4 regions of the Rhizobium sp. BK112 genome follow, and region 2 is predicted to be linked to each of the others. Evidence: riboswitches for the same ligand, from Rfam matches in the RefSeq annotation. Region 2 holds a riboswitch; each other region holds the start of a gene.
What was found. Region 2 has a riboswitch for cobalamin ahead of nrdH (glutaredoxin-like protein NrdH). Riboswitches for the same ligand answer to the same signal wherever they lie in the genome.
Positions count from the first base shown of each region.

Region 1: it holds a riboswitch for cobalamin, as region 2 does, so the genes downstream of both, cobU (bifunctional adenosylcobinamide kinase/adenosylcobinamide-phosphate guanylyltransferase) here and nrdH (glutaredoxin-like protein NrdH) in region 2, are expected to answer to the same signal.
Region 3: it holds a riboswitch for cobalamin, as region 2 does, so the genes downstream of both, bluB (5,6-dimethylbenzimidazole synthase) here and nrdH (glutaredoxin-like protein NrdH) in region 2, are expected to answer to the same signal.
Region 4: it holds a riboswitch for cobalamin, as region 2 does, so the genes downstream of both, FHT75_RS03950 (ABC transporter substrate-binding protein) here and nrdH (glutaredoxin-like protein NrdH) in region 2, are expected to answer to the same signal.

Region 1 covers NZ_JACHYZ010000009.1:40,531-47,679, reverse strand. The annotation lists gene cobN (cobaltochelatase subunit CobN) at 1-431, opposite strand, end outside; gene cobW (cobalamin biosynthesis protein CobW) at 436-1,485, opposite strand; gene cobU (bifunctional adenosylcobinamide kinase/adenosylcobinamide-phosphate guanylyltransferase) at 1,490-1,999, opposite strand; cobalamin riboswitch at 2,221-2,617, opposite strand; gene FHT75_RS23130 (chloride channel protein) at 2,876-4,666, shown strand; gene FHT75_RS23125 (adenylate/guanylate cyclase domain-containing protein) at 4,695-5,951, opposite strand; gene FHT75_RS23120 (SDR family oxidoreductase) at 6,085-6,855, opposite strand; gene FHT75_RS23115 (cobyric acid synthase) at 6,978-7,149, opposite strand, start outside.
Region 2 covers NZ_JACHYZ010000027.1:20,735-27,883, forward strand. The annotation lists gene FHT75_RS34900 (heavy metal translocating P-type ATPase) at 1-673, shown strand, start outside; cobalamin riboswitch at 913-1,139, shown strand; gene nrdH (glutaredoxin-like protein NrdH) at 1,420-1,641, shown strand; gene nrdI (class Ib ribonucleoside-diphosphate reductase assembly flavoprotein NrdI) at 1,655-2,059, shown strand; gene nrdE (class 1b ribonucleoside-diphosphate reductase subunit alpha) at 2,038-4,242, shown strand; gene nrdF (class 1b ribonucleoside-diphosphate reductase subunit beta) at 4,416-5,390, shown strand; gene FHT75_RS34925 (adenylate/guanylate cyclase domain-containing protein) at 5,491-6,717, shown strand; gene queE (7-carboxy-7-deazaguanine synthase QueE) at 6,719-7,149, opposite strand, start outside.
Region 3 covers NZ_JACHYZ010000009.1:206,035-213,183, reverse strand. The annotation lists gene FHT75_RS23955 (FAD-binding oxidoreductase) at 1-203, opposite strand, end outside; gene FHT75_RS23950 (NADP-dependent malic enzyme) at 426-2,738, shown strand; gene FHT75_RS23945 (ribonuclease H) at 2,805-3,341, opposite strand; gene FHT75_RS23940 (DUF2865 domain-containing protein) at 3,681-4,772, shown strand; gene bluB (5,6-dimethylbenzimidazole synthase) at 4,776-5,465, opposite strand; cobalamin riboswitch at 5,506-5,694, opposite strand; gene FHT75_RS23930 (MFS transporter) at 5,891-7,149, shown strand, end outside.
Region 4 covers NZ_JACHYZ010000001.1:825,673-832,821, forward strand. The annotation lists gene FHT75_RS03940 (DsrE family protein) at 1-38, shown strand, start outside; gene blh (bifunctional sulfur transferase/dioxygenase Blh) at 221-1,501, shown strand; cobalamin riboswitch at 1,776-2,026, shown strand; gene FHT75_RS03950 (ABC transporter substrate-binding protein) at 2,208-3,224, shown strand; gene FHT75_RS03955 (FecCD family ABC transporter permease) at 3,221-4,261, shown strand; gene FHT75_RS03960 (ABC transporter ATP-binding protein) at 4,258-5,022, shown strand; gene FHT75_RS03965 (HIT family protein) at 5,128-5,625, opposite strand; gene FHT75_RS03970 (MYG1 family protein) at 5,833-6,756, shown strand; gene FHT75_RS03975 (c-type cytochrome) at 6,955-7,149, shown strand, end outside.

The DNA of each region.
Region 1 (7,149 bases), on a different contig from region 2:
CCCTCGATCAGATAGGCCCACAGCGCATTGAGATCGTCGAGATCAACATTGGAGAAAGGGACGAGCCCGGCATCCGGCTTCGCATCACCCGGCAGCACTGCGATCAGCGCACCGGCGCGGGACGCTGCCGCATGCAGCGCTTCCAGCGCATAATGGAAATAGCTGGCGCCGCCGAGCGCCCGCACGACAATCAGCTTGGCATGCCGCGCCGTGCGCTCGACATAGGTATCGACCGACATCGGATGCTTGAGGCTCATCAGGCTGGCGAGCCGCAGCGAATGCTGCCCACCGCGGTCGCGGTGGGCGGCTGCGATCGCGGCAAGCTCGCTGTCGGCAGCCGACAGGAACAGGATCTCGCCCGGCGTCTGCCCGAGGTCGATCGCCTCCTCGCCGTCGCTGATCGTTCCCTGCTGGGCCAGAAGCAGATGCATTGGTTTATGCCAGCTCTTCGATTGCCGCCCTCACCGCGTCCTGATCCATCTCGTGCAGGCCGATGACGACGAGGCGCGTCGTGCGCTTTTCGCCTGGAGCCCAGGCGCGGTCGAAATAATGATCGATGCGGCTGCCGACGGCCTGGAGCTGCAGGCGCATCGGCTTGCCGGCGATATCGACGAAGCCCTTGAGGCGCAGCACGTCATGGGTTGATATGATCGTCTTCAGTTTCTCGACGAAGCCGGCGGGATCGGCAACGGGTCCGAGATCGACGACGAAGCTGTCGAACTCGTCGTGGTCGTGCGGCGCGCCGTCTTCATGCTCCAGCTCATGATGCGACTTGCGATTGGCGACATCGTCCTCGGTGCCGATACCAAGGCCGAGCAGGATGCCGGCCGAGACTTCGCCGTTCTTCGCCTCGATGATCGCGGGCTTGCGCACCGTGCGGGAGGCAACCTCGTCGCGCACCCTGATAAGACCTGCCGCGTCGATCAGGTCGGTCTTGTTGAGCACGATGAGATCGGCGCAGGTGAGCTGATCCTCGAACAGCTCCTCGATCGGGCTTTCGTGATCGAGCGATTCATCCTCGGCGCGGCGCGCATCGACGGCATCATGGTCGTCGGCGAACCGGCCGGCGGCAACGGCGGCGCTATCGACCACCGTGATGACGCCGTCGACGGTCACTTGCGTGCGGATATCGGGCCAGTTGAAAGCGGCGACCAGCGGCTGCGGCAGGGCGAGGCCCGAGGTTTCGATGACGATGTGGTCGGGCCGCTGTTCGCGCTCGAGCAGCTTCGTCATCGTCGGAATGAAATCGTCGGCGACAGTGCAGCAGATGCAACCATTGGTGAGTTCGATGATGTCGTCCTCGGTGCAATTCTCCGCGCCGCAGCCCTTCAGCACGTCACCGTCGACACCGAGATCGCCGAATTCGTTGATGATGAGCGCGATCTTCTTGCCGCCGGCATTGGTGAGCAGGTTGCGGATCATCGTGGTCTTGCCGGCGCCGAGGAAGCCGGTGATGACGGTTGCGGGAATTTTCTGCTGGTTCATGAACTTAACCCTTCATTTTCAGCGGCAGGCCTGCCGCGATGAAATAAACTTCGGCGGCCTTCGCCGCGATCGATTGGTGCAGCCGGCCGGCATGATCGCGGAAATCCCGCGCCATGCGATTGTCAGGCACGATGCCGAGGCCGACCTCGTTGGAAACGAAAACGAGCCGCGCCTTCGCGGCGGCCAGGAAATCGGCGAGCGCTGCAAATTCCGCCGCCATGTCGCGCTCCTCCATCATCAGATTGGTGACCCAGAGCGTCAGGCAGTCGATCAGCACGATGCGTCCCTCGCCGTCGATGGCGCCAAGCTTACCGACGAGATCGAGCGGCTCCTCATGCGTCGTCCAGGACGGACCGCGGTCGGCCTTGTGCTGAGTGATACGCGCCTGCATCTCCTCGTCCCAGGCCCGGCCGGTGGCAAGGTAGTGGCGGTCGAGGCCGGTCGCGGTGACGAGAGCTTCGGCGAAGCGGGATTTGCCGGAGCGCGCGCCGCCGAGGATGAAGATGGTGGTCATGCTCAGACGCTCCTCAGGGAGGGTGCGTAGCCGTGGCTTGTTCCGAGTGCACCTTTTTCGACTGCTGGGGGGACCGAGTATTCGACATAACCGGCCGAAAGCACTCCTCTTGCAGGGCTGCTTGGAGGCGTCGCGAGCGCCGCACCAGGCCGCGCTGAATTCAATCGTTCAGCCAAGACAACCTCCGTGCTGGCAACGGGCGTAGTGCCCAGGTGTGGGCTTCTGGCCCGGCACGTAATGGCAGGTCTCCTGGCTCGCGGTTATCGGCCGCGATCGGGGCAGACCGGAAACCGGTCGCCCTGATCGTGCCGGCGGATCATCCTCGCCTTCCCGGCTGCATTGGTGAAAAGGTGGACGATTCGTAGATTTAGAGGCGTCCGACCCCGGTTGATCACCATGCATCTCCAGTGGCTTTTCCGGCATATCGCCCATCCCGCCCGCTTGCATGATTGCAAGCCGCCGGCCGGAGGGGCTCGGTGCCGGATGGAAGACCCTGACCGCTCTACAGTCGCGGGGTCGGCTGTGATGAAGGCGCCCGGTTTGGGTCCGCCCCTTCACATTCCCTTTTCATCCGGAAGGGCGCAACACCGATCCGGAACCATCCGTTATGTCAGGATGGTCGGGCGACCATCCGTTGAGGGATGGTTAGGCAAGCCGGGGTGTGAAGTCAACCGGCCTTGACGGCCGGTCAGCTTCCGAGGAGATGGCCCAACCCTGTCAACACGACTTACTCTACCTAAAATATCGTCATTTATCAGAGGCTTACGTCATAAATATTTGTCCCGGGCGCCGGCTTTTCGCCGCAATTGCGTCGCAAGCGGACTGCGCGACCATCTCCGCCCTTGACCGGGCCTCTCCCCGCCTAGTTGTCTAGCCATGCTTATGAAATTGGATCGGCGCCGTTTCCGGGCGCTGCGTGTTTTCTTCGATCCGGGCCGCCTGCGGGCGCTGACCCGCCGCAGCGAGGTCGGCCTGTCACTGGCGGGCGCCGTCGTCGGCATCATCTCGGGTCTCGCCGTCACCGGTATGAGCTACGTCTCCAGTGAGTTGCATCAGCTGGTCTTCGGCATCGCCGATAGCGAGCGGCTGAGCTCATCCGAGATCGAGAACAAGATGCTGCTGCTCACCGCGCCCGTCATCGGCGGCGCTCTGCTCGGCCTGTTGCTCCTGGTGCTGGCGAAACGGCGCAAGAAGCCGATGGTCGACCCGATCGAAGCCAATGCGCTGCATGGCGGCCGTCTATCCTTGACCGACAGCATCATCGTTGCCGTCCAGAACCTGATCTCCAACGGGTTCGGCGCCTCGGTCGGACTGGAGGCCGGCTATACCCAGCTTGCCGCCGGCCTTGCCTCGAAATTCGGCCTGAAGCTGCAGCTTCGCCGCTCCGACCTGCGCATCCTCGTCGGCTGCGGCGCGGCGGGCGCCATCGCCGCCGCCTTCAACGCGCCGCTGACCGGCGCCTTCTATGCCTTCGAGCTGATCATCGGCACCTATACGATCGTGTCGCTGACACCCGTCGTCGTCTCAGCTCTCATTTCCACCCTTGTCGCAAGGCTGCTTGCCGATGGTGATTTCACCATCGATATCGGCAGCTTCGGCTCGGTCGTGCCGGCCGATTATATCCCGGCGCTGCTGCTCGGCGCCTTCTGCGCCGGCATCGGTATCCTGATCATGCAGGGCGTCTCCTTCGTCGAGGAACTGGCGCGCAAGAGTTCGATCGCCCCACCCTTCCGCCCGGCGCTCGGTGGCGTCATCGTCGGGCTCTTGGCGATGATCTCGCCGCAGGTGCTCTCGGCCGGCCACGGCGCGCTGCATCTCAACCTCTCCCGCGAGGTGGCGATCCCGACACTGATCGGTCTCTTCCTGTTGAAATCCCTGGCCTCGGCGATCTCGATCGGCTCCGGCTTCAGGGGCGGCCTGTTCTTCGCCTCGTTGTTCATGGGCGCCCTGCTCGGCAAGCTCTTTGCCTATTGCGGACCCTATTTCGCCGATGCGACGCTGACCCCCGTCATCTATGCCGTGGTCGGCATGAGCTCGCTTGCCGTCGCCGTTATCGGCGGACCGCTGACCATGACGTTCCTGGCGCTCGAAATCACCGGCGATTTCCCGATCACCGCGCTGGTGCTCGCCGCCGTCATCACCTCGTCCCTCGTCGTACGCTCGACCTTCGGCTATTCCTTCGCCACATGGCGTTTCCACCTGCGCGGCGAAAGCATCCGCAGCGCCCACGATGTCGGCTGGATTCGCAACCTGACGGTGGACAAGCTGATGCGCGCCGACGTCAAGACGGCAAAAGCGAGCATCTCCCTGGAAGAATTCAAGCAAGCCTTCCCGATCGGCTCGGTCCAACGCGTCGTCCTCGTCGAGGAGAGCGACAAATATGCGGGCCTCGTGCTGGTGCCGGAGATTTACGCCAATCCGACCGACGCACAGGACGAGGGCAAGACGCTTGCCGATTTCATCCACTACCGCAACGATTTCCTGCAGCCGCAGATGAATGCCAGGCAGGCGGCGGCGATCTTCGACAAGAGCGAAAGCGAAGCTCTCGCCGTCGTCAACAACCTGATCGAACGCAAGGTGATCGGCCAGCTCAGCGAAAGCTATACGCTACGCCGCTACAGCGAGGAACTCGACCGCCGCCGCCGCGAGGTCTCAGGCGAGATTTAAGCGTCGTCGCGCCGACCGGATCGTCGTTTCAGGATACCATGTCGGCGAGCTTGAACACGTTTACCGCTTTCGAAACCCCGCGCAATTCGAAAGATCCCAGACAGTCGTTGGCGACGGCACAGGTGACGGCGAAGCTTTCCGACATCAGAAGGTGATGTCCGAGCGCGCCGCAGAGTTTTTCAAGCCGCGAAGCCTCGTTGACGGCGCTGCCGATAACCGTGAAATCAAGCCTGCCGCGTGCGCCGATATTTCCGTAGAAGACCTCGCCGAGATGCAGCACGACATCGACGCCGATGTCAGGACCTCCATCATTCCTCCGCTGACCATTCAGCACCTTGTTGGCTTCTAGAATATTCCTTGCGGAAGCCAGTGCGGCCATGCAGGCCTTTTGCGGGTCTTCAGCATCGGTCGGAAAGATCGCCAGCACGCTATCGCCCATGAACTTGAGGATCTCGCCCGAGTTTTCCTCGACATGCCAGCCGATCAGCTCGAAATGTTCATTCAGAAACCCGGCGATTTCGCCCGGCTGATAGATCTCGGTCAGCGCCGTGAAGTTTCTCAGGTCAGCAAGCAGGATTGCAGCATTGATCGCCCCTCCCTTTCCCCTCTGAATATCGCCTGCAAGGATGCGTGCACTTGTCTTGGCGCCTGTATAGACGGCAAGGATATCCGATGCGGTTTTCGATGCCGCAATGCGATAACAAGCCAGCCCCAGCGCTGGGAAGAGCTTCGCGACGATCGCCAGTTGATCATCCGAAAATCCGCCCGGCCTATCGCTTGTGAGAGACAGACTGACGCCACGCAGCGCAGCCTCCTTCGGGAATTCCAGCAGGCTGACCAGGTGATCCGTGCCGCCGGCATGCGCGAATTCTGCAAGCTGCGGGTAGTCATTGACACCCTCACCCTTGGCGATGTTCCATCGACCTGATGTTTCGCCGCGGCCCAAAAGAAAATAGATCGGCGTCTTCTCGAAATTCAGCACTGCCGCACTGCCATATTCGGCATTCTCGATAGTGGTCGCACCGCCGCGCACGAAATTGGCCGAGACGCCGCCATACATGGGATGAATAGACGGCATCGAGATGCTTCCCCGCCAGATCGGAAAGCCATCCGCGATCAGCCGATCGCACAATCCGGCTATCAGCTCGCCAATATGCTCAGCTGTGATTCCATGTTCTATAAGCCACTGAATATGATTGTTAATTTCCGAACCTCCAAATGACCGACGCAGATTATGGTCGGAAATCGGGCAAATGGACGGCGATGACCACCGGGGTTGCCACATCAACCAATAGTCGAGTCAGGCAGATATTTCTAGCCGTGGTCTCCGGCAACGACAATCAGTCATTCGCCTGCCGACGAGGAGCTGTGAGAGTGCCGCAGAAGTGAAAGATGGTGCCGCAGCGCCTACCGATATCTCACATCCTGACTGTCATGCCGCCGTCCACCGTCAGTACGTGGCCGTTGACGAAGGAAGCGGCGGCGCTTGCCAGAAAAAGCGCCGCGCCGGCGATCTCGTCCGGCCGTCCCCAGCGCTGAACCGGGATACGCTGGCGCACAAAGGGCATCAATTCCTCGTTCGCAGCCATTGCCGCGTTCGTCTCGGTGGCGAACCAGCCGGGCGCAATCGCGTTGCTGGTGATGCCGTGCGGGCCGAATTCGACCGCCATGCCGCGCATCAGACCGGTCAGGCCCTGCTTGGCCGCCGGATAGACGCAGTCGCCGGGCATGACGACATGGCCGCTGATTGAGGTCACCGCGATCAGCCGGCCGTGATTACGCCGTTTCATCAGCACGGCAGCATCCCGCGAAAGCGTCATCGCCGCCGCCAGATCGGTGCGCAGCAACTCCAAGATCGCATCATCGTCGAATTCGGCCAGCGGCCGTCGGTCGCGGGCGCCGACATTGTTGATCAAAATATCGAGACGGCCGTGGGTCTTGTCGATATCGGCCATCACAGCACGCTGAGCCTCGCGGTCGGCGACGTCGAATGCAGCGGCCTCCGCCGTGCCACCCGCAGCCCGGATGGTCCTGACCGCGCCTTCCAGCGTCGCCGCCGTGCGTCCGTTGACGATGACATGCGCGCCGGCATCGGCCAGGGCGCGCGCCATCTCGAAGCCCAGCCCACGACCGCCGCCGGTCACCAGCGCCACCTGACCTGCCAGTGAAAATCTATCCAATATGCTCATGGTTTTCGTCGTTCTCAAAGGGTCCGTCGCGACAATTAATGGACTCAGTCAACTAATTTGGCAAGAGCAGAACGGCGACACCGGATGGCAGTGTGACCGCCCCACCCGGGACACATCCTGGCCTAACCGAGCAGCCCGGCGAGCCAACGCGCATCGAGGTGACGTTCCAAATCCCCGGCGATCTCGTCGAGCGCCTGGTCGACGCTCTCGCGATAATTCTTCCGCTCACCCGAGAGCCCAAAGCTTTGAAGCAGCCGGGCGCGGTAGGCGTCGCTGCCGAAGAGGCCGTGCAGA
Region 2 (7,149 bases):
CCTGTTGTCGCCGCCGGCTGCCCGTGCGCTCGGGGCGCTCAGCGCGGAGCAGGATGCACGCATCACGGCGCTGAACGACGAGGGCAAGAGCGTATCGGTGCTGCTCGGCAACGGTATCGCGGCCGGCCTGATCGCCATGCGCGACGAGCCGCGCGAGGATGCCGAGGCCGGGCTCGCTACCCTCAAATCGGCAGGCGTCAAGGCGATGATGCTGACAGGCGACAACAAGCGGACGGCGGCAGCGGTGGCCGGCATGCTCGGCATCGACTGGCTCGGGGAGATGATGCCTGAGGACAAGCAGCGTGTTGTCGGCGAATTGAAGCGCCAGGGCTTCATCGTCGCCAAGGTCGGCGACGGCATCAACGATGCTCCGGCGCTGGCCGCTGCCGATATCGGCATCGCCATGGGCGGCGGCACCGATGTGGCGCTGGAGACCGCGGATGCCGCCGTGCTGCACGGACGCGTCGGCGACGTGGCGCGGATGATCGAACTTTCCAAACGCACGATGGGCAACATCCAGCAGAACATCAGCATCGCGCTGGGGCTGAAGGCGGTGTTCCTGGTGACGACGATCATGGGCATTACCGGGCTCTGGCCGGCGATCCTCGCCGATACCGGCGCCACTGTGCTGGTGACGATCAACGCGCTGCGGCTGCTTCGGATAAAGATATAAGCATTCCCCGACTTCATCCTCCGGCGCCCGTCACCGGCGGGATGTCCCATCGACGATTCGGGCCTGATCTCGAATCGAAATCTTTGGACCGGTCATAGGTCGGCTCCCCTCGTGGGGCTTCTCCACAGCCTGCTGTCTTTAAGCTTTGGTTATCCATGTTCTTCACAGGAATGTAGCGATTTCAAACCTGTCGTAACGCAACGCACAAACCATCCGTTGACGCGAATTTGGATTGGCGTACTATATCTAGTGTTCGAGGTTCCATCGATTCGTAAGGATCGATGGCTAAGACGGGAATTCGGTGCGCTTCGCCATCATGGCGCGGCAATGCCGGAGCTGCCCCCGCAACTGTAAGCGGTGAGCAACTGTCCGATTTCAGGTCACTGGAGCATGATGCTCCGGGAAGGCTGGGGCAGGGTGCATCGACCCGTGAGCCAGGAGACCTGCCTCGAACAAAACGTCCACGGGCGGGGTGTCCGGAAGGTCGCGTTTGCATGGCTGCGGGGATCTCCGCATCGCGTTTCGCAGGCCCGAACCTCCGCCCCTGAAACCTTCGCATTGAGCCACTTCGGGGTGAAGTCATGTCAGTATCTCAATTCAGGCTGCCACCCGCGCAATATAAAGGGCACGTCGCGCCCGGCGGCTGAACGAGCCGCATAGCTGCAAAATACAGAGCCTTTTCGACGGATATCGAGAGATTTCCGATCGATGTCCTGCGTCCCAATCGCGTCGTCACGAGGAATACTATGACCATTACCGTCTACAGCAAGCCTGCCTGCGTCCAGTGCACTGCCACCTACCGCGCCCTCGACCGTCTGGGTGTCGATTATGACATCGTCGATATCTCGCAGGATGCCGAAGCGCTCGATCGGGTCCGCAGCCTCGGCTACATGCAGGCGCCTGTCGTCATCGCCGGCGAGCAGCACTGGGCGGGCTTCCGCCCCGACATGATCAGCGCGCTCTCCTGAGTGAGGACAAGCGGTGGGGTTGATCGTCTATTATTCCAGCCGATCCGAAAATACCCATCGGTTCGTCGCCAAGCTCGGACTGCGCGCGGCGCGCATTCCGACCGGTGGCGTTGACGCGTTCCATATCCACGAACCCTTCGTGCTTGTTGTGCCGACTTATAGCGGCGACGGCGGCAAGGGTGCCGTTCCCAAGCAGGTGATTCGTTTCTTGAACGATGCGGAAAACCGAGGACACATCCGCGGCGTGATTGCCGCGGGCAACAGCAATTTCGGCGAGACATACGGGCTCGCCGGCGACGTGGTCTCGCGGAAATGCCTGGTGCCGTACCTCTACAGGTTCGAGCTCATGGGCACGGAAGACGACGTCGCCAACGTCAAACACGGGATGGAACGATTTTGGACACGGGAACAACTCTGACGCGGGATGCGGGCGCAAAACCGCATAACACTTTTGCTCATCCCGCAGGCCAACGCCCTTTGAAAGCGGCGGAAACGCTCGACTATCACGCGCTGAACGCCATGCTGAACCTCTATGACGAGGATGGGCGGATCCAGCTCGACAAGGATCGTTTGGCGGCCAAGCAGTATTTCCTGCAGCATGTGAACCAGAACACGGTGTTCTTTCACAATCTGAGGGAAAAGCTCGATTACCTCGTGACCGAGGGTTATTACGAGCAGGAGGTTCTCGACCAGTATTCCTTCAATTTCGTGCGAGACCTGTTCGACCAGGCCTATGCCAGGAAATTCCGTTTCCCGACCTTCCTCGGCGCCTTCAAATATTACACCAGCTATACGCTGAAGACCTTCGACGGAAAGCGCTATCTCGAGCGCTACGAGGACCGCATCTGCATGGTGGCGCTGGCGCTTGCGCGCGGCGACGAGGGCCTTGCCCGCGACATGGTGGACGAGATCATTTCCGGCCGTTTCCAGCCGGCGACGCCGACCTTCCTCAATGCCGGCAAGAAGCAGCGCGGAGAGCTGGTTTCCTGCTTCCTGCTGCGCGTCGAGGACAATATGGAATCGATCGGCCGGTCGATCAATTCGGCGCTGCAATTGTCGAAGCGCGGCGGCGGCGTGGCGCTGTCGCTGACCAATATCCGCGAGGCCGGCGCGCCGATCAAGCAGATCGAGAACCAGTCGTCTGGCATCATCCCGGTGATGAAGCTGCTCGAAGACAGTTTTTCCTATGCCAACCAGCTCGGGGCGCGGCAGGGCGCGGGTGCGGTCTATCTCAACGCCCATCACCCCGACATCATGCGCTTCCTCGATACCAAGCGTGAAAATGCCGACGAGAAGATCCGCATCAAGACGCTGTCGCTCGGCGTCGTCGTGCCCGACATCACCTTCGAGCTCGCCAAGAACAATGAAGACATGTACCTGTTCTCGCCCTATGACGTGGAACGCGTCTATGGCGCGCCTTTCACCGATATTTCGGTGACGGAAAAGTACCGCGAGATGGTGGCGGATGCCCGCATTTCAAAGAAGAAGATCAAGGCGCGCGAATTCTTCCAGGTGCTTGCCGAAATCCAGTTCGAGAGCGGCTACCCCTATATCATGTTCGAGGACACGGTGAATCGGGCGAACCCGATCGCCGGGCGCATCTCGATGAGCAATCTCTGCTCGGAGATCCTGCAGGTGAGCGAGGCCAGCGAATACAATGACGACCTCTCCTACAAATATCTTGGCAAGGATATTTCCTGCAATCTCGGCTCGCTGAACATCGCCGCGGCCATGGATTCGGCCGATTTCGGCAAGACGATCGAGACGTCGATCCGGGCGCTGACGGCCGTTTCCGACATGAGCCACATTTCCTCGGTTCCCTCGATCGAGAAGGGCAATGAGGAGAGCCATGCGATCGGCCTTGGCCAGATGAACCTGCACGGCTATCTCGCCCGCGAACGCATCTTCTATGGCTCGGAGGAAGGCGTCGATTTCACCAACATCTATTTCTATACGGTCACCTATCACGCGATCCGCGCTTCGAACCTCTTGGCGGTCGAACGCGGCACGAGCTTCAAGGGCTTCGAGAATTCGAAATATGCTTCCGGCGACTATTTCGACAAATATACTGACCAGCTCTGGGAGCCGGCGACGGAGAAGGTCAGGGCGCTGTTCGAGACGGCGGGCATCCATATTCCGACAAGGGAGGACTGGGCCGCGCTGAAGAAGGCGGTCATGGCCTCCGGCCTCTATAACCAGAACCTGCAGGCGGTGCCGCCGACAGGCTCGATCTCCTACATCAACCACTCGACCTCCTCGATCCACCCGATCGTCTCGAAGATCGAAATTCGCAAGGAAGGCAAGATCGGCCGCGTCTATTATCCGGCACCGTTCATGACCAACGACAATCTCGATTATTATCAGGATGCCTACGAGATCGGACCGGAGAAGATCATCGACACCTATGCGGCGGCGACCCAGCATGTCGACCAGGGGCTGTCGCTGACCTTGTTCTTTCGCGACACGGCGACGACGCGCGATATCAACAGGGCGCAGATCCATGCCTGGAAGAAGGGCATCAAGACGATCTACTACATCCGCCTTCGCCAAATGGCGCTGTCCGGCACTGAGGTGCAGGGCTGTGTGTCTTGTACGCTGTGAGTTGATTTCGGCCGCGAGCCTTTAAGCAAATGGCCCCCGCATCCGCCTGCCGGCACCTTCTCCCCTATGGGGAGAAGACATTTGCGGCAGGCGCGACATCCCCTCTCCCCTCGGGGAGAGGGCAGGGTGAGGGGGCTCCGAGCGCCATCAGATCTATTGAGGACATAATCACCATGAACATCGCCGTAAAGCCGATCAGCCGCGTGCGCGCCGTCAACTGGAACCGTATCGAGGACGATAAGGATCTCGAAGTCTGGAACCGGCTCACCGGCAATTTCTGGCTGCCGGAAAAGGTGCCGCTTTCGAACGACATTCCTTCCTGGGCGACGCTGACGTCGGTCGAGCAGCAACTGACCATCCGCGTCTTCACCGGGTTGACGCTGCTCGACACGATCCAGAATGGCGTCGGTTCCATAAGGCTGATGGAAGATGCGGCAACGCCGCATGAGGAGGCGGTGCTTTCCAACGTCTCCTTCATGGAGGCTGTGCATGCGCGCTCCTATTCCTCGATCTTCTCGACGCTGTGCTCGACGCCCGATGTCGACGATGCCTATCGCTGGTCGGAGGAGAATGAATTCCTGCAGCGGAAATCGGCGCTGATCATGGAGCAGTACGGCTCCGGCGATCCGCTGAAGAAGAAGGTCGCGAGCGTCTTCCTCGAAAGCTTCCTGTTCTATTCCGGCTTCTACCTGCCGATGTACTGGTCGAGCCGCGCCAAGCTGACCAATACGGCCGACATGATCCGCCTCATCATCCGCGACGAGGCGGTGCACGGCTATTATATCGGCTACAAGTTCCAGCGCGGGCTGGAGCGGCTCGGCGAGGAGAGAAGGCAGGAGATCAAGGATTTCGCCTTCGAGCTGCTGCTCGAACTCTACGATAACGAGGCCAGATATACCGAAGCGCTCTATGACGGCGTCGGGCTGACCGAGGACGTCAAGAAGTTCCTGCACTACAATGCCAACAAGGCGCTGATGAACCTCGGCTATGAGGCGCTTTTCCCGGCTGATGCCTGCAAGGTCAACCCGGCGATCCTGTCGGCACTTTCGCCGAATGCCGACGAGAACCACGACTTCTTCTCAGGCTCCGGCTCCTCCTATGTCATCGGCAAGGCTGTGGCGACCGAGGACGAGGACTGGGATTTCTGAGGTTTGATCGCCGTCTCCCCTTATCATTTGCTTCCCTATCGCCCACATTCAGCGGAAACTAAATTCAGTACTCGCCGATATGGCGCAGCAGGAGTTTTTGATGTCGTCTCTTTTGGACAAGGCCGGGACTACCGTCGAAGCGGATGATGGCGTCTGGCCGATCCGCAGGAGACGGATCCTCGACTGGCTGGTGAACGAGACGCGCGGCGAGCGGTTCATCGACAACATCCTGGTGGAGATGTGCGAGAAGCTATTGGCATCAGGGGTGCCGGTGGCGCGCGCGACATTGCATTTCAGGACGAACCATCCGCAATGGATTGGCGCCCGCATCCTCTGGAAGGAGGGTCTGACGGAGGCGAAGATCAACACTTTCGCCTATGGTGTCGAAAATACCCCGGAGTTCCTGAAAAGTCCCGTCAATGCGATCCATCAGGGTGCGGAGGAGGTGCGCAAACAGCTGGAAGACACAGCCGACGGCGACGAGGATTCATTCTATCAGGAACTGCGCGACGACGGTCTCACGGAGTATATCGCCTGGCCGGTCGAGCATACGTTCGGCAAACGGCACGTCGCGACATTTTCCACCAGCCGGCCGGGCGGTTTTACGAATGATCATATCGATTCCCTGCGCGACCTGCTGCCGGCCCTGACCCTCGTCAGCGAAATCCGGCTGAAGAACATCATGGCGCGCACGCTGCTGCAGACCTATGTGGGACCGCATGCGAGCGAGCAGATCCTGTCGGGTGTTACGACGCGTGGCAGCGGCGCGACCGTCGGCGCGGCGATCATGATCTGCGATCTGCGCGACTTTACGGCGATTTCGGATCTCTGGCCGCGCGACGACGTCATCCATCTGCTCAACGATTATTTCGACGCTATGTCCGACCCGATCGAGCGCTATGGCGGAGAGATCCTGAAGTTCATGGGCGACGGCTTGCTGGCGATCTTCCCGCTGAGCAAGGAAACGGCCTGTCATGATCTGCTGCAGGCGATCCGTGAGGGCCAGGAGTTGATGGCGCAATTGAACCAGCAGCATGCGAGCAATGGGCGCGAACCGCTGCGCTACGGCGTCGGCGTGCATGTCGGCGATGTCATGTACGGCAATATCGGCTCGCGCCGGCGGCTGGATTTCACCGTCATCGGGCCGGCGGTCAATGTCGCCTCGCGGCTGGAAAGCCTGACCAAGGAGGTCAAGCGTCCGGTGCTGCTATCGCGGGCCTTCGTCGAAATGGCGGGCTGCGCGGAGGAGATGGACAGTCTCGGCACCTTCCCGCTGCGCGGGCTCGGCGAACCGGTCGATGTCTTCGCCTTTCCAGAGGGCAGGTAGCTCAGACCCCTCGCTTGTTTCCCCAAAGCAGCACGTGCAGTTGAGGCAGCACGCGGGCTGCAAACCATTGGTCCGCCGTCACCTTGTCGACAAGCCAGTGCATCCGATCCATCACACCGTCGATATCAATGCGGGCGTCGTCATCGTCGGGCGGCGGCGGGGTGTGGTTGCCGGGTTGGAGGAACAGGGGAATTTGCGGATAGCGCTCACCTGCCCGTCGGGCGAATGCGTAGTCGGCATCGTCGAAGACGACGATCTTCAGGACGATCTCGGGGCCGCTGGCGGCTAGGTGAAGACAGTGGTCCACCTGGTCCCAATCCGTCGGCATGCCGCTGGATGGCGGTTTGGGGCTGATGACCAGGACGTCGAGATCGCGAAACCAGGCCTGGGCTATGCTTCCCTGCGTTTCCAGTGCAAAGCGGTATCCTTGGG
Region 3 (7,149 bases), on a different contig from region 2:
ACGACATCGGCTGCACCGGCGCAACGCGCGATAAGCCCGGGCCGGCGATCGATCATCGCATTCCAGATCGCCCGCGCATCGTTGTAATCCATATCCTTGCTGGTCAGCAGACTGCCGCGAAATCCGGCGGCAAAGGCATCGATGGCTACGTCATTGACCATCGTCTGACCCCTTTGCAGAGTCGTCAGGTTCAAATTGTCCATGATTTCCTCCATGCGACCGGCGCCCCGCACCGTCGCGGCCGGCATCCTGCGCCTGTTGAGGTCGTCAAACAAGTTTTCCAAAAGGATTAGCTAACCAGGGCCGCCGCTTGGCCCCACGGCACGCCCATCACGAAAACTTTTCCCATCCCCCATTTCCATACTGTCGCCCGTATCCGATTGATGTATGGAGGGAACTCCAAAAAGACGTGCACGGAGGCGGCAATGGATCACCCGGATAAATCCAAGACGGAAAAGAACCTGACGAGCGGCGATCTCGACGAACAGGCGCTTTTCTTCCACCGCTATCCCCGTCCGGGCAAGTTGGAGATCCAGGCGACCAAGCCACTCGGCAACCAGCGCGACCTGGCGCTCGCCTATTCGCCGGGTGTTGCCGCGCCCTGCCTCGCCATCCGCGACAATCCCGAAATGGCGGCCGAATACACCTCGCGCGCCAATCTCGTCGCCGTCATCTCCAACGGCACCGCCGTGCTCGGCCTCGGCAATATCGGCCCGCTCGCCTCCAAGCCGGTTATGGAGGGCAAGGCCGTACTCTTCAAGAAATTCGCCGGCATCGACGTCTTCGATATCGAGATCGATGCCGCAAGCGTCGAGCAGATGGTCTCGACCGTCTCCTCGCTGGAACCGACCTTCGGCGGCATCAACCTCGAAGATATCAAGGCGCCGGAATGTTTCGAGGTCGAGCGGCGCCTGCGCGAGAAGATGAAGATCCCCGTCTTCCACGACGATCAGCACGGCACGGCGATCATCGTCGCCGCCGCGATTCTGAACGGGCTGGAACTCGCCGGCAAGAACATCGCCGACATCAAGATCGTCGCCTCCGGCGCGGGTGCTGCCGCCCTTGCCTGCCTCAACCTGCTTGTCATTCTCGGGGCGAAGCGCGAAAACATCTGGGTCCACGATCTCGAAGGCCTCGTCTACGAGGGCCGCACCGAGCTGATGGACGAATGGAAATCCGTCTATGCCCAGAAGAGCGACACGCGCACGCTGGCCGAAAATATCGGCGGCGCCGACGTCTTCCTCGGCCTGTCCGCCGCCGGCGTCCTGAAGCCGGAGCTGCTGGCGCAGATGGCCGACAAGCCGCTGATCATGGCGCTCGCCAACCCGACGCCGGAGATCATGCCGGATCTCGCCCGCGCCGCCCGCCCCGATGCGATGATCTGCACCGGCCGCTCGGATTTCGCCAACCAGGTCAACAACGTCCTCTGCTTCCCCTATATCTTCCGCGGCGCGCTCGATTGCGGCGCCGAGACGATCAATGAGGAAATGAAGATGGCGGCGGTGCGCGCCATCGCCGCGCTTGCCCGCGAAGAGCCGTCCGACGTCGCCGCCCGTGCCTATTCCGGTGAGACCCCGGTCTTCGGTCCGGATTACCTCATCCCCTCGCCCTTCGATCCGCGCCTCATCCTGCGCATCGCGCCTGCGGTCGCCAAGGCAGCAGAACAGAGCGGCGTGGCGCGTCGCCCGATCCAGGATTTCGACGCCTACCTCGACCAGCTGAACCGCTTCGTCTTCCGCTCCGGCTTCGTCATGAAGCCGATCTTCACCGCCGCCAAGGCTGCAGAGCGCAAGCGCGTCATCTTCTCCGAAGGCGAGGACGAACGCGTGCTGCGCGCCGCCCAGGTGCTGCTCGAGGAAGGCCTCGCCGAACCGATCCTGATCGGCCGCCCGCAGGTCATCGAGACGCGCCTCAAACGCTATGGCCTGCGCATCCGCCCGCTGCAGGATTTCGAGGTGATCAATCCGGAAGACGATCCGCGCTTCCGTGAATATGTCGATCTCTATTTCTCGCTCGTCGGCCGTCGCGGCGTCATTCCCGAAGCCGCCCGCACCATCGTGCGCACCAACACCACCGTCATCGGCGCGCTGGCGCTGCGGCGCGGTGAAGCCGATGCGCTGATCTGCGGCCTCGAAGGCCGTTACGAGAAGCATCTGCGCGACGTCCGCCTGATCATCGGCAAGCGCAAGGATGTCCGTGATTTCTCCGCACTCAGCCTGATGATCTCGCAGCGCGGCGCCACCTTCTTCACCGACACCTACGTCACCTTCAATCCGACCGCCGAGGAGGTTGCCGAGGCGACGGTGCTGGCGGCCGAGGAAATTCGCCGTTTCGGCATCACCCCGCGCGCCGCCCTCGTCTCGCATTCGAACTTCGGCTCGCGCGAATCCGAAAGCGCCACGAAAATGCGCAGCGCTCTGCAGCTCGTGCGCGACGCCGCTCCCGATCTCGAAGTCGACGGCGAGATGCACGGCGAAAGCGCCATCACCGAAGCGCTGCGCAAGCGCGTCATGCCGGACACGACCTTGCACGACGAAGCGAACCTTCTGGTCTTCCCGAACCTCGATGCCGCCAACATCACGCTTGGTGTCGTCAAGTCGATGACCGACGGCCTGCATGTCGGACCGATCCTGCTCGGCACGGCCCTGCCCGCACACATCCTTGCCCCTTCGGTCACCTCCCGCGGCGTCGTCAACATGGCGGCACTCGCCGTCGTCGAAGCATCGCAGCCGGCCTAAGCCGGCTCCTCATTTCGTCATGCTCAGGCTTGTCCTGGGCATCTGCAACCGGTTGATATGAAACAGCTATCGGGCGCCTTGTAACGAAAGGCGCCCTCTATCCGCAAGCGCATCCGCACGTTCGTTGCCGGCGATGCCGAAATGGCCTTTGCACCAGGCAATTGCCACCAGACCGTTCTGGGACAGCTGAAGGTCAACCGCTTTCCAGAGTTCCGCATTGGCGATCGTTCGGCTTCGGCCATTGCCATTCGGGCTGCTTTTCTTCCAGCCATTGTTCTTCCAGATATGCCGCCGGCTGTTGCAGCCTTTGACGACGTAGACGGAATCCGACCAGATGGTCGCAGCTTCGCCTGTCGTTTGGCTATTGATCCATATTGCCGCGTTGAGGACGGCGGCCAATTCCATCGAATTATTGGCGGAATCTTCGACGCCGCCGAAGCCGGAGGCGATCTCCACGGCATCGCGATAGGCGACAAAAGCCCAGCCCCCATGCCCGGAACCGGGTTCGTAGCAACCGTCGACGAAGAGGTGGAGGCCATGTTGGCCTTCCGATATTCCGACTGTTGTTGCAGGGAAGTGAAGCTTGTTGGAAATGCTCGTCATTTTCTCCGCTTTTTGCCTTCGCTGCGCCAGCGCAATTTGCGACTGCCTGCTCGCCCCGAAGCGGAACATTCGAACTGTACCTCTGCGTTGTGTCAACCATTGACGATGGTGGCGGCAACAGCGCCCGCCCCGACCGAGAACTGTAGGGCAATGTGGATCATGGACAATGAATCTGCCCCGACCTCCCCTTACGGAAGATTACCCGCGTCTGCTGGATAAGATCGCGAAAATGCGCTAGGATTTTCTCCAAGCTCATTAAGAGAAACGCCTTAAGAGACAATGCGCGGCGATCGAGGCCGCAATCGACCGATCGACTTTTTGCTCACCCCGGACGACGCCGTGAAACGCCGAAACCTGTCTCTTGCCCTCCTCCTTGCCTTCGCAGCGCCCGCCGCCGCGCAGACGAGCGCGGTCTGCGAGGACCTGCGCGGCCGTCTCGCCGATCTGCCGCGATCGATCGGCAATAGCAACGGCCGGGAGGCGCGCCAATATGCCAGCGCCATGGCCGAGCAGAACCTCGAGCTGCGCAAGGTTCGCAACGAGCTGCGCAACAATGGCTGCACCTCGGGCAGCATGGTCGTGATCGGCGGCGAGAATGCCGATTATTGCGGTGAACTCTCGCAGTCCGAAGCCCGCATGATCGACAATATCCAATATCTCCAGGACCGCCGTAACGAGCTGGCCGGCCAGAGCGGCGATGATGGGACACGCCGTGAACTGATCGCCGCGCTCGATCTCAATGGCTGCAACAGCGAAAACTTCTATGCCCCGAGCGATCGCAACGCCGCCGACCCCGCCCCGAGCATCGAGGAGCAGGCGATGCGCACCGATACCTTCATTCCGCTCGGCGGCGGTGAAGAGGTCGATCCGCGCTACGGCCTGCCGCGGGCCGAAATGCTCTCGCCGGTCAGCACCATGTGCGTGCGCACCTGCGACGGCGGCTTCTTCCCGATCAGCTCGAACGCCACTTCGGTCGATTTCGGCCGCGACGCCCAGACGTGCGCCAAGATGTGCCCGGGTATCGAGACCGAGCTGTTCTATCGTGACGTGACGAGCACCGAAGCCTCGAACATGATCTCGGTCGCAACGGGCACGCCCTACAGCGCCATGAAAAACGCCTTTGCCTACAAGAACCGCACGCCGGGGGAAAAGTCCTCCTGCGCCTGCAATCTCACCGCCTACTACGATGAGATGCGCGGCAAGCAGCCGTCAAGCGAACCGCCGCAACAAGGTTCGATCACCACCATCCGCACCAATCCCACGGCGAAGGATGCTGCCGCAGCCCCACCGCAACCATCCGTCCCGGAGCGCCCCTACGATCCCGTGCAGAACAAGGTCCGCCAGGTCGGCCCGCAATTCCTTGCCGGTGATCAAGGCTCGATAGACCTCGCCAATCCGGCAACGCCGGGGCCGCAGCCTCAACAGCAGTGATTGCTACGGGTCGTTGCGTCCCCACCCGTCATGGAAGACGAGCTCTTGGAGCGGCAGACGCTGCCGCCAGCCTTTGACGGACAGTTCCGGCTCGTCATAAAGCAGATCGACGAAACCGGCACAGAGCCAAGCGACCACCTCGATATGCTCGGGTATGCCGAGAATGCTTTTCAGATCGCCTTCGCGAAAAATGCTGACCCAGCCGATGCCGACCCCTTCCGCCCGCGCCGCAAGCCAGAGATTCTGGATGGCGCAGACTGTGGAATAGCTATCCATCCTGGGATTGTGGGTGCGCCCCAGCACCACGCTGCCGCTGCGGGTGGGGTCGCAGGTCACGCCTATGCCGAGCGGTGCCTCGGTGATGCCTTCGAGCTTGAGGGAGCGGTATGCCTGCCGCCGCTCGCCGGTAAACATCAGCGCCGCCTCCTCATTGGCCTTCACAAAGGCGTCCTGGACGCGCGCCCGGACCGCGGCACTTTTCACCAGAATGAAATTCCACGGCTGCATGAAGCCGACGGAGGGCGCATGATGGGCGGCCGTCAGCAGCCGCTCCACGACATCGTCAGGCAAGGGATCGGGCAGGAACTGGCTGCGAACGTCGCGCCGCGTCTTGATCGCGTGATAGACGGCCTCGCGCTCGGCCAAGGAAAAACCGGACGCCGCCGAAAGGGCATCCTCATCAAAGGGTCGCATCGTCAAATCCCCAACAACGCAACCGCCCGCCGTCCGCGCGGATCGGTCAATCTTGCCAGGCCGGTCTTCTGACTCGGCGTCATCCGTCTGCCGCAGCCTTCCCGGCGAGAAGCCAGTGGCGAGATGAAGCGGCAAGCGTCGGCCTTACAGCGTTGGGCACGTTCCGGCCTTGCACCGGATTCCCGATTCTCCCGCGTTGATGGCGGGCACCTGACGGCGCATCTATTTCAGGAAAGCGCGGCGACGGCAAGCCGGCCCGAGGACGCAGTCGGGAACCACGTTGAGCCACGCACCCTCCCGCGTCGGTTTGAAGCGGCTCGACAAGCTCCTTCATCCATAGTTTCTATGGCCTTATCACCACCGAAGGCGTATGGACGATACAGTCCCTCGCAGCATCCCGGTTGCCCGTGCCCCGCCTCACGCCCATGATCCTTGCGGTCGCCCTGTTCATGGAACAGATGGATTCGACCGTGATCGCCACCAGCCTGCCGGCGATCGCAGCCGATATCGGCACCTCGCCGATCGCGCTCAAGCTCGCCGTTACCAGCTATCTCGTGGCACTGGCGATCTTCATCCCGATCAGCGGCTGGATGTCCGATCGGTTCGGTGCGCGCAACATCTTCCGCATGGCGATCTTCGTCTTCATGATCGGCTCGGTCGCCTGCGCTTTCTCCAACTCGATCACGGCCTTTGTCATCTCGCGGCTGATCCAGGGCGCCGGCGGCTCGATGATGACGCCTGTCAGCCGCTTGCTTTTGGTCCGGGGAACGCCGCGCCACGAACTCGTCGACGCCATGGCCTGGCTCACCATTCCCGCCTTGATCGGCCCGATCATGGGGCCGCCGATCGGCGGTTTCCTCACCACCTATCTCACCTGGCACTGGATCTTCTGGATCAACGTCCCAATCGGCGTGCTCGGCATCATCCTCGTCACCCGTTTCCTGCCGGCGGTCGAGCCGCGCAGCCCGCGGCCGATGGATTTCCCGGGCTTCTTCCTGTGCGGCCTCGGCTTCTCCGGCTTCGTCTTCGGCGTCTCGGTGATCAGCCTGCCGGCCGTGCCCGTCATCTACGGTTATGTCACGGTTGCGATCGGCATCCTTGCCGGTCTCATCTACCTCCTGCATGCCCGCCGCGCACCCTATCCGCTTCTCGATCCGAAGATGTTCCGCTACCCGATGTTCCGGGCGGCGATCCTCGGCGCCTCGAATTTCCGCATGGGGCTCGGCGCGCTGCCCTTCCTGATGCCGCTGATGCTGCAGCTCGGCTTCGGCCTGACGCCGCTGCAATCGGGCTCGGTCACCTTCGTCAGCGCACTCGGCTCCATGGGCTCGAAATTCGCCGCCTCGCGCACCTTCAATGCCTTCGGCTTCCGCACCGTCATATCAATCACCACCTTGCTGGCGGCGATCTTCCTCGGCATCAACGGCCTGTTCACCGCCGAAACCCCGCTTTTCCTGATCATGGCCTGCCTGCTGATCGGCGGCCTGTTCCGCTCCATGGCTTTCTCGGGCGTCAACGCCATGGCCTTCGGCGATGTCGACGCCGCCGACAGCAGCCAGGCAACCGCGATCAATGCCGTTGCCCAGCGTATCTCCATGGCAATGGGTGTGGCGATCGCCGGCGGCATCCTCGAAATTTCGAGCAGCTTCCATGGCGGCCGGCTGCTGGTCTCGGATTTCCACGT
Region 4 (7,149 bases), on a different contig from region 2:
CCGAGATCAAGGAGGGCGCTGCGACGCTGTCGTTTTGACCGGAGGAGCCGGGCCGGGCGGAAGTATGAGGAGCCTCTCCCGCCGGTTTCGTCAGGCTTTGCGGGCCGGCGGCAAGCTCGGGGATGCGACAAGTGGTCTATTCTTGCGCTCGGCAATATACTTGTGAGATTGTGTCGATATACATGCGATAATGCCTGATGAGGGCAGCGCGGGGGCTTCGATGACATCCGTGAGGGTCAATGAGCTGATATCGGTGACGGGGCAGCCCGGCGCCGCGGACTTTGGTGCTTTCGCGGCAGACGGCTTTGCCGCCGTCATCAATGCCCGGCCGGATGGCGAGGAGCCGGGGCAACCCGGTAATGCAGCGGAGAAGGCTTCAGCCGCCGCCGCCGGGCTCGCCTACAGCTTCGTGCCGGTGAAGGGGGCCGAGATTACCGAGGCCGATATCCGCGCCTTTCAGGCGGCGATAGCTGAGGCGAAGGGGCCGGTCGTCGCCCATTGCAAGAGCGGCACACGGGCGCTGACGCTTTATGCGCTGGGCGAGGCGCTGGACGGGCGGATGAAGTCCGGGGATGTCGAGGCCTTTGGTCAAGGCCTCGGCTTCGATCTTGCCGGCGCGCGGCGCTGGCTGGAGAAGCGGGCAGGGCAGGTACCTCATGTGAAGGCCTTCTTCGAGCCCCGCACCTGCAGTGTGCAATATGTCGTTTCCGACCCGGCGACGAAACGCTGCGCCATCATTGACCCGGTGCTCGATTTCGACGAGATGTCGGGGGCGACGGGCACGGCCAATGCCGACGCCATCCTCGCCCATATCGAGAGCGAAGGGCTGACGGTCGAGTGGATCCTCGACACGCATCCGCATGCCGATCATTTCTCCGCTGCGTATTACCTCAAGGGAAAGACCGGTGCGCCGACGGCGATCGGCGCCCATGTCACCGACGTGCAGGCGCTCTGGAAGGAGATCTACAATTGGCCGGCGCTCGCGACCGACGGCTCGCAATGGGACCGGCTGTTTGCCGATGGCGAGACGTTCGAGATCGGCACGCTCAAGGCCCGCGTGATGTTTTCGCCCGGGCACACCCTCGCCTCGATCACCTATGTGATCGGCGACGCCGCCTTCGTGCACGATACGGTGTTCACGCCGGATTCCGGCACCGCCCGCACGGATTTCCCGGGCGGCAGCGCCAGCGCCCTCTGGCACACGATCCAGGCGATCCTGTCGCTGCCCGAGGAGACCCGGCTGTTTTCCGGTCACGACTATCAGCCGGGTGGCCGCCACCCGCGCTGGGAAAGCACGGTTGCCGCCCAGAAGCGCGCCAATCCGCATATATCGGGCATCGACGAGGCCGGCTTTGTGGCGCTGCGCCAGGCGCGCGACCGCACGCTGCCGAAGCCGAAGCTGATGCTGCACGCGCTGCAGGTCAATATCCGCGGCGGGCGGCTGCCCGAGCCGGAGGAGAACGGCCGGCGGTATCTGAAGATTCCGCTGGATGCGTTGTGACGGGGCGGCCCTGGCAACCGCCGCATCGTTCAAAGCGTGCTTCCTATAGCAGCCCCGGCGAAGTCATCCCCACCAATAGCAGCCGGCACCCATGTTCCCCGACTGCTTCATAGGCAAGGCAGTTTATCGCAAGGAAGCGCTTTTCGCCGCAATGTCAACCGACCGCCACCGGCAGTTTGCGCACCGAACGGCGGCGCGCAGCCATGCGCGCGATATATTTATCCGCCGGTGGTGCGGCGCCCTCTGAATAATCATTGACGGCGCGCGGGCAGGCGACGTAACTGGGGGAGACGGTTCCCTGAAGATGACTCCAAGGGGATTAATAGGGAACACGGTGAGGACGACCCAGTAGGGACCGAGACCGTGGCTGCCCCCGCAACTGTAAGCGGATTGTCGATCTCGGGGTTGATCGCGGAGCGATCATGCCCTTGGCCTAAAGGCCACGCCACTGCGGATATTGCGGGAAGGCGGATGAAAGACGGATATCCGCAAGCCAGGAGACCTGCCGTCAATCGCGATCCAATCAACCGGGCGGGGATGCCCGGACAAGGAACAGACATGATTGTCCTTCTGAACCTTCGCCTGATATCGGCATGCATCCGTCTCGATTGGGCCTCCCGCGGCTAGTCTACGCGTCAGCGTGACTTCAGCGTTGCGTATATGCGCGCGGCGCGGCCGTGCCTGTTTTCCCATCATCGAGGTTTTCATGCGTCAATTTCTCGCCATCATGACATTTACCTTCGGGCTGGCCGGCCTTGCGGCACCAAGCTTGGCCGCGACCCAATATCCCCTGACCGTCAGCAATTGCGGCCAGCAGGTGACGTTCCAGAAGGCGCCCGCCAGGATCGTTTCGATCGGCCAGGGCATGACTGAAATTCTGTTCTCGCTCGGCCTTGCCGACAAGATCGCCGGAACCGCCGTCTGGGTTGGCCCTGTCCTGCCGCAATATGCCGAGGCCAACAGCAAGATAAAACGCCTCGCCGACAACGATCCGAGCTTCGAATCCGTCGTCGGGCAGGAGCCCGACCTCGTGGCGGCCGAGTTCGAATGGCATGTCGGCGCGCAGGGCTCCGTCGGCAAGCGGGAGCAGTTCAAGGATCTCGGGATCAATAGTTATCTCGCGCCGGCCGATTGCGTCGCCAAGGTCAACACCGATGGCGGCGACGGTGTGCGTGGGGAGCTGTTCACGATGGACCTGATCTACCGGGAAATCGCTGAACTCTCGGAGATCTTCGACGTCAAGGAGCGCGGCGATGCGCTGATTTCCAAGCTGAGGAAGCGCGAGGCGGATGCCGTGGCGTCGATATCGGGCGCGACGGGCAAGAGCCTGCCGGTCGTCTTCTGGTTTTCCAGCAAGGAGGTCAACGGCGACGCCTTCATTGCCGGCAAGAACAGCGCACCTGCCTATATCCTCAAGACGATCGGCGCGAAGAACGTCGTGACAACCGAAGAGGAATGGCCGCTGGTCGGCTGGGAAACCATCGCCCAGGCGAACCCCGCGGTGATCGTGCTGGCGACCATGGATCGCCGCCGTTATGCGGCTGACGATCCCAAGGTCAAGCTTGACTTTCTCGAGAACGACCCTGTGACCAGGGAACTCGATGCCGTCAGGAACAGGCACTTCGTGATGATGGATGCGCAGTCGATGAACCCGACGATCCGCACGATCGACGGCATCGAGACAGTGGCGAAGGGCATCAAGTCCTTCGGCCTGGCACAGTGAAGACAGTATCGCTCAGGCGGCAGGGATGGTGGGCGCTCGCCGCGCTCACCATTGCCGCGCTTCTCCTTCTTGGACTGATGATCAGTCTCGCCGTTTCCATCGGCGAGATTGCCATCCCGCTTGCGACGACGGCTGAGGCGGTTTCGAACCGCCTGTTCGGAACCGATTTCGAGCTCAGCCGCATCCACCAGGGCATCGTCTGGGATTATCGGCTGAGCCGCGCCCTCGTCGCGGCCAGCGCCGGCGCGTCGCTCTCGCTCTGCGGCGCCATCCTGCAGGCGCTGCTGCGCAATCCGTTGGCCGAACCCTATGTGCTCGGCATCTCCGCCGGCGCCTCGACGGGAGCCGTCTGCGTGATGATTCTCGGCTTCGGCTACGGTATTCTCGGCCTGTCGAGCGGGGCCTTCATCGGCGCAGTCATGGCCTTTTTGCTGGTCGGCTTCCTGGCGACGGGTGCGGGGGGAACCGGCGAACGCATCATACTGTGTGGCGTCGCCGGTTCGCAGCTCTTCAACGCGCTCACCTCCTACATCGTGACGACATCGGCGAATGCCGAGCAGGCGCGCGGCATCCTGTTCTGGCTTCTGGGGTCGCTCAGCGGCGTACGCTGGCCAGATGTCTACCTTTCGGTGCCGATCGCGCTTGCCGGCTTCATCGTCTGCATGGCCCATGTGCGGGCGCTCGATGCCTTCGCCTTCGGCACGGATGCCGCCGCCTCGCTCGGCATTGCCGTGCGCCGCGTCCAGATCGTGCTGTTCGCCCTGACGGCGGCGATGACGGCAAGCGTCGTCAGCATGGTGGGCTCGATCGGTTTCGTCGGCCTCGTCATACCCCATGCCGCCCGTTTCCTTGTCGGGCCGGCCCATGGGCGGCTGCTGCCGGCAACGGCGCTCGGCGGCGCCATCTACATGGTCGGCGCCGATATCCTTTCGCGCATCATCATACCGCAGCAGATCCTGCCGATCGGTGTCGTCACCGCGCTCTTCGGCGCGCCGGCCTTCGCCGTCATCCTCTATCGCGTACGAGGGAATGCATGAGCATCAACGTCGACGAGGTGAGCTTTGCCGCCGGCGACACCGTCATTGTCAACGGCGTCAGCCTGACGGTGAAAAGGGGCAAGGTGCTCGGGTTGCTCGGGCCGAACGGTTCCGGAAAGTCGAGCCTTCTCAGATTGATCTGCCGGCTGCGCAAGGTTCGCAGCGGTGTCATCAGGCTCGGCGAGGACGACATTTCCTCGCTGTCGCGCGCAGCCCTTGCGCGTCGCGTCGCCTTCGTCGAGCAGCAGTCGACGACCGATACGCAGTTGACAGTGCGCGATGTGGTGCGGCTTGGCCGCACCCCGCATCGCGGGCTGTTGTCGTCCTGGGGCGCCGAAGACGATGCTGCCGTCGACCAGGCGCTGTCGCGGACGGGCATGCGGGAGAGGGCAGGCCAGCTCTGGCAGACACTGTCGGGCGGCGAGCGCCAGCGCGTCCATATTGCGAGATCGCTGGCGCAGGCGCCGAGCGAACTGCTGCTCGACGAGCCGACCAACCATCTCGATATCCAGCACCAACTCGACATTCTCTCGCTGATCTCGAAGCTCGGTATCACCTGTATCGTCGCGCTGCACGATCTCAACCTGGCGGCAATGTTCTGCGACAGCCTGGCGGTACTTCAAAAGGGCAAGGTCATCGCCTCGGGCGCGCCGGAGGATGTGCTGACGGAGGAGATGATCGGCCGGGTCTTCGGCGTTCGCGCCCATGTCCAGAAATCGGCCGTGCATGGCCGGCATCATATCCAATACGTCATGGATTAAGGAACGGCGGGGGATTTCGATCTTAAGGAGGGGTATGACCTCACTGGCCTTCTTCCGGGCCTGGCGCCGTGCGCTCGTCGCAAGACAGCCGGGACCGGCGCTGTCTTAGGCTTCAGGCGCCGAAAACCGCATTGCCTCCCGCAACAGCTTGATGACCTCTGAGACCGATGGCCCGCTGATGGGCGGCGGCTCTGTGCGTTCGCAGAATTCGCGCCAGACAAACAGCGTCAGTTCCGCGCCATCCGTTGCGGTTTCCCCCGGACCCTCTGCAAAACTCTGGAGCAGGCGATATCGAGCGTCCTTCCAGAACAACTCCTCCACCCAGTCATATATCGGGATCACATGGAAATGGATCGGATAACCGGGCGTGTGCCCGTATCGGCCGATATAGACGCGCTGGGCATTCAATTTCCGTTTCAGGGCGCTCTGAACCCTTGCGAGCAAGGGGCCGAATTCGGCCAAAGCGTCTTCAGACAAATCCGACAGATCGTTGGTATCGGTCTTGGAACTGAGCATGAGGTAGCCGGGAAGGGCGGAGTTCATGCGGTGGTTCACAAGCCATCCTGATGTTTCGGCAACATGAAAGTGCGGAGGAATCTCCAAACGCTGCGTCTTCCGTTTTCGCAAATGTCGCTATTCACTTCTGGTGGCGGCAGAATAGGCAGTTTCGCGAGGGTTGCAAATGACGCATCCGAGACATAATCAAGGCCAAGTCCAAGAGCCTTATCCCAGAGAGACTTGTCGTCATATCCGCCAACCGCTATCTGGTGCTGATCCTAGGCGAACCCGCCGAGAACGATAAGGCCTTTTATGATCCCCGATTTCCTCGTCACCCATTCCGGTGGCTTCCATGCCGACGAATTGCTGTCGAGCGTCATCCTGACCCGGCTTTTCCCGCAGGCGCGTATCGTCCGCAGCCGGGCGCCGGAATGGATCACGCCGGGCGAAGAACGCATCATCTACGATGTCGGCGGCGCCTATGACCCTGCCGCCGGGATATTCGACCACCACCAGCGCGGCGCGCCGTTGCGCGACGATGGCCAGCCCTACAGTTCCTTCGGCCTGATCTGGAAGCATTACGGCCGTGATTATCTCGCAGCCTCCGGCCTTCCCGAAGCACATGTCGAGACGCTGCATGGTTCTTTCGACGCCAGTTTCGTGCTGCCGGTCGACCTGACGGACAATGGCGCGCTCAGCCCCTCCGGGCCGCTGGCCGGGTTGACGCTGCCGGCTCTGCTGGAAACGCTGAAACCGGTCTTCGACGATGCCGACCCCGCTGCCGACGACCGTGCCTTCCACGCGGCCCTTGCCATCGCCCGCAGTTTCGTCGAGGCCAGGATTGCGCAGAGTGCTGCGAAATTGCGGGCCGAGGCGGTCGTGCATCAGGCAATCGAGGCTACCGGGCAGGGGCGTGTTTTGGAATTGCCGAGGGGAATGCCCTTCCGGCCTGCTATCGTGAAAGCAGGCGCCGATCATATGCTGTTCGTCGTCCACCCGCGCGAAAAGGACTGGTGCGTGACCGGCATCCGCCGCGCCGAGGATGGTTTCGAGCTCAGGGCCGATCTGCCGGCGGCCTGGGCCGGGCTCACCAATGGCGCATTGGAGGCGGCGTGCGGCATAGAGGGCGCGAGCTTCTGCCACAACGGCCGATTCATCGCCGCCGCCAGGACCCGAGAGGCGGCGCTTGCCATGGCCGAACTGGCGGTAGAGGAGGCGCTTTCGATCGGGCAATAGGTCAAATAGCGGCAGCTCAGGCAGCTTATTCGCGCCGGGTTCACCTCGTATCAGATTACGTTCAGATGGCTCCAATTGTAGGGCCGATTGACTTGCTGCCGCGAAGGACTAAGCTTTAGGCCATACAACCACTACCCATACGCGAGAGATTGCTGAGGGTGCAAGTGGCTGGCAACCTTGAGGAGGATGAGGTTTGCCATGGACTATCGTGTTATTCTGCTGATTGCCACATCCGTGATTGCCCTTTCCCCCGGTCGCGCCGGGGCGCAGGAGGGCGATGCGACCGCGGGTGCCGCCGTTTTCAAGAAATGCGCAACCTGTCATGTCGCCGATTCCGATACGAACAAGGTCGGTCCGTCGCTGAACAAGTTATTCGGCCGACAGGCCGGCACG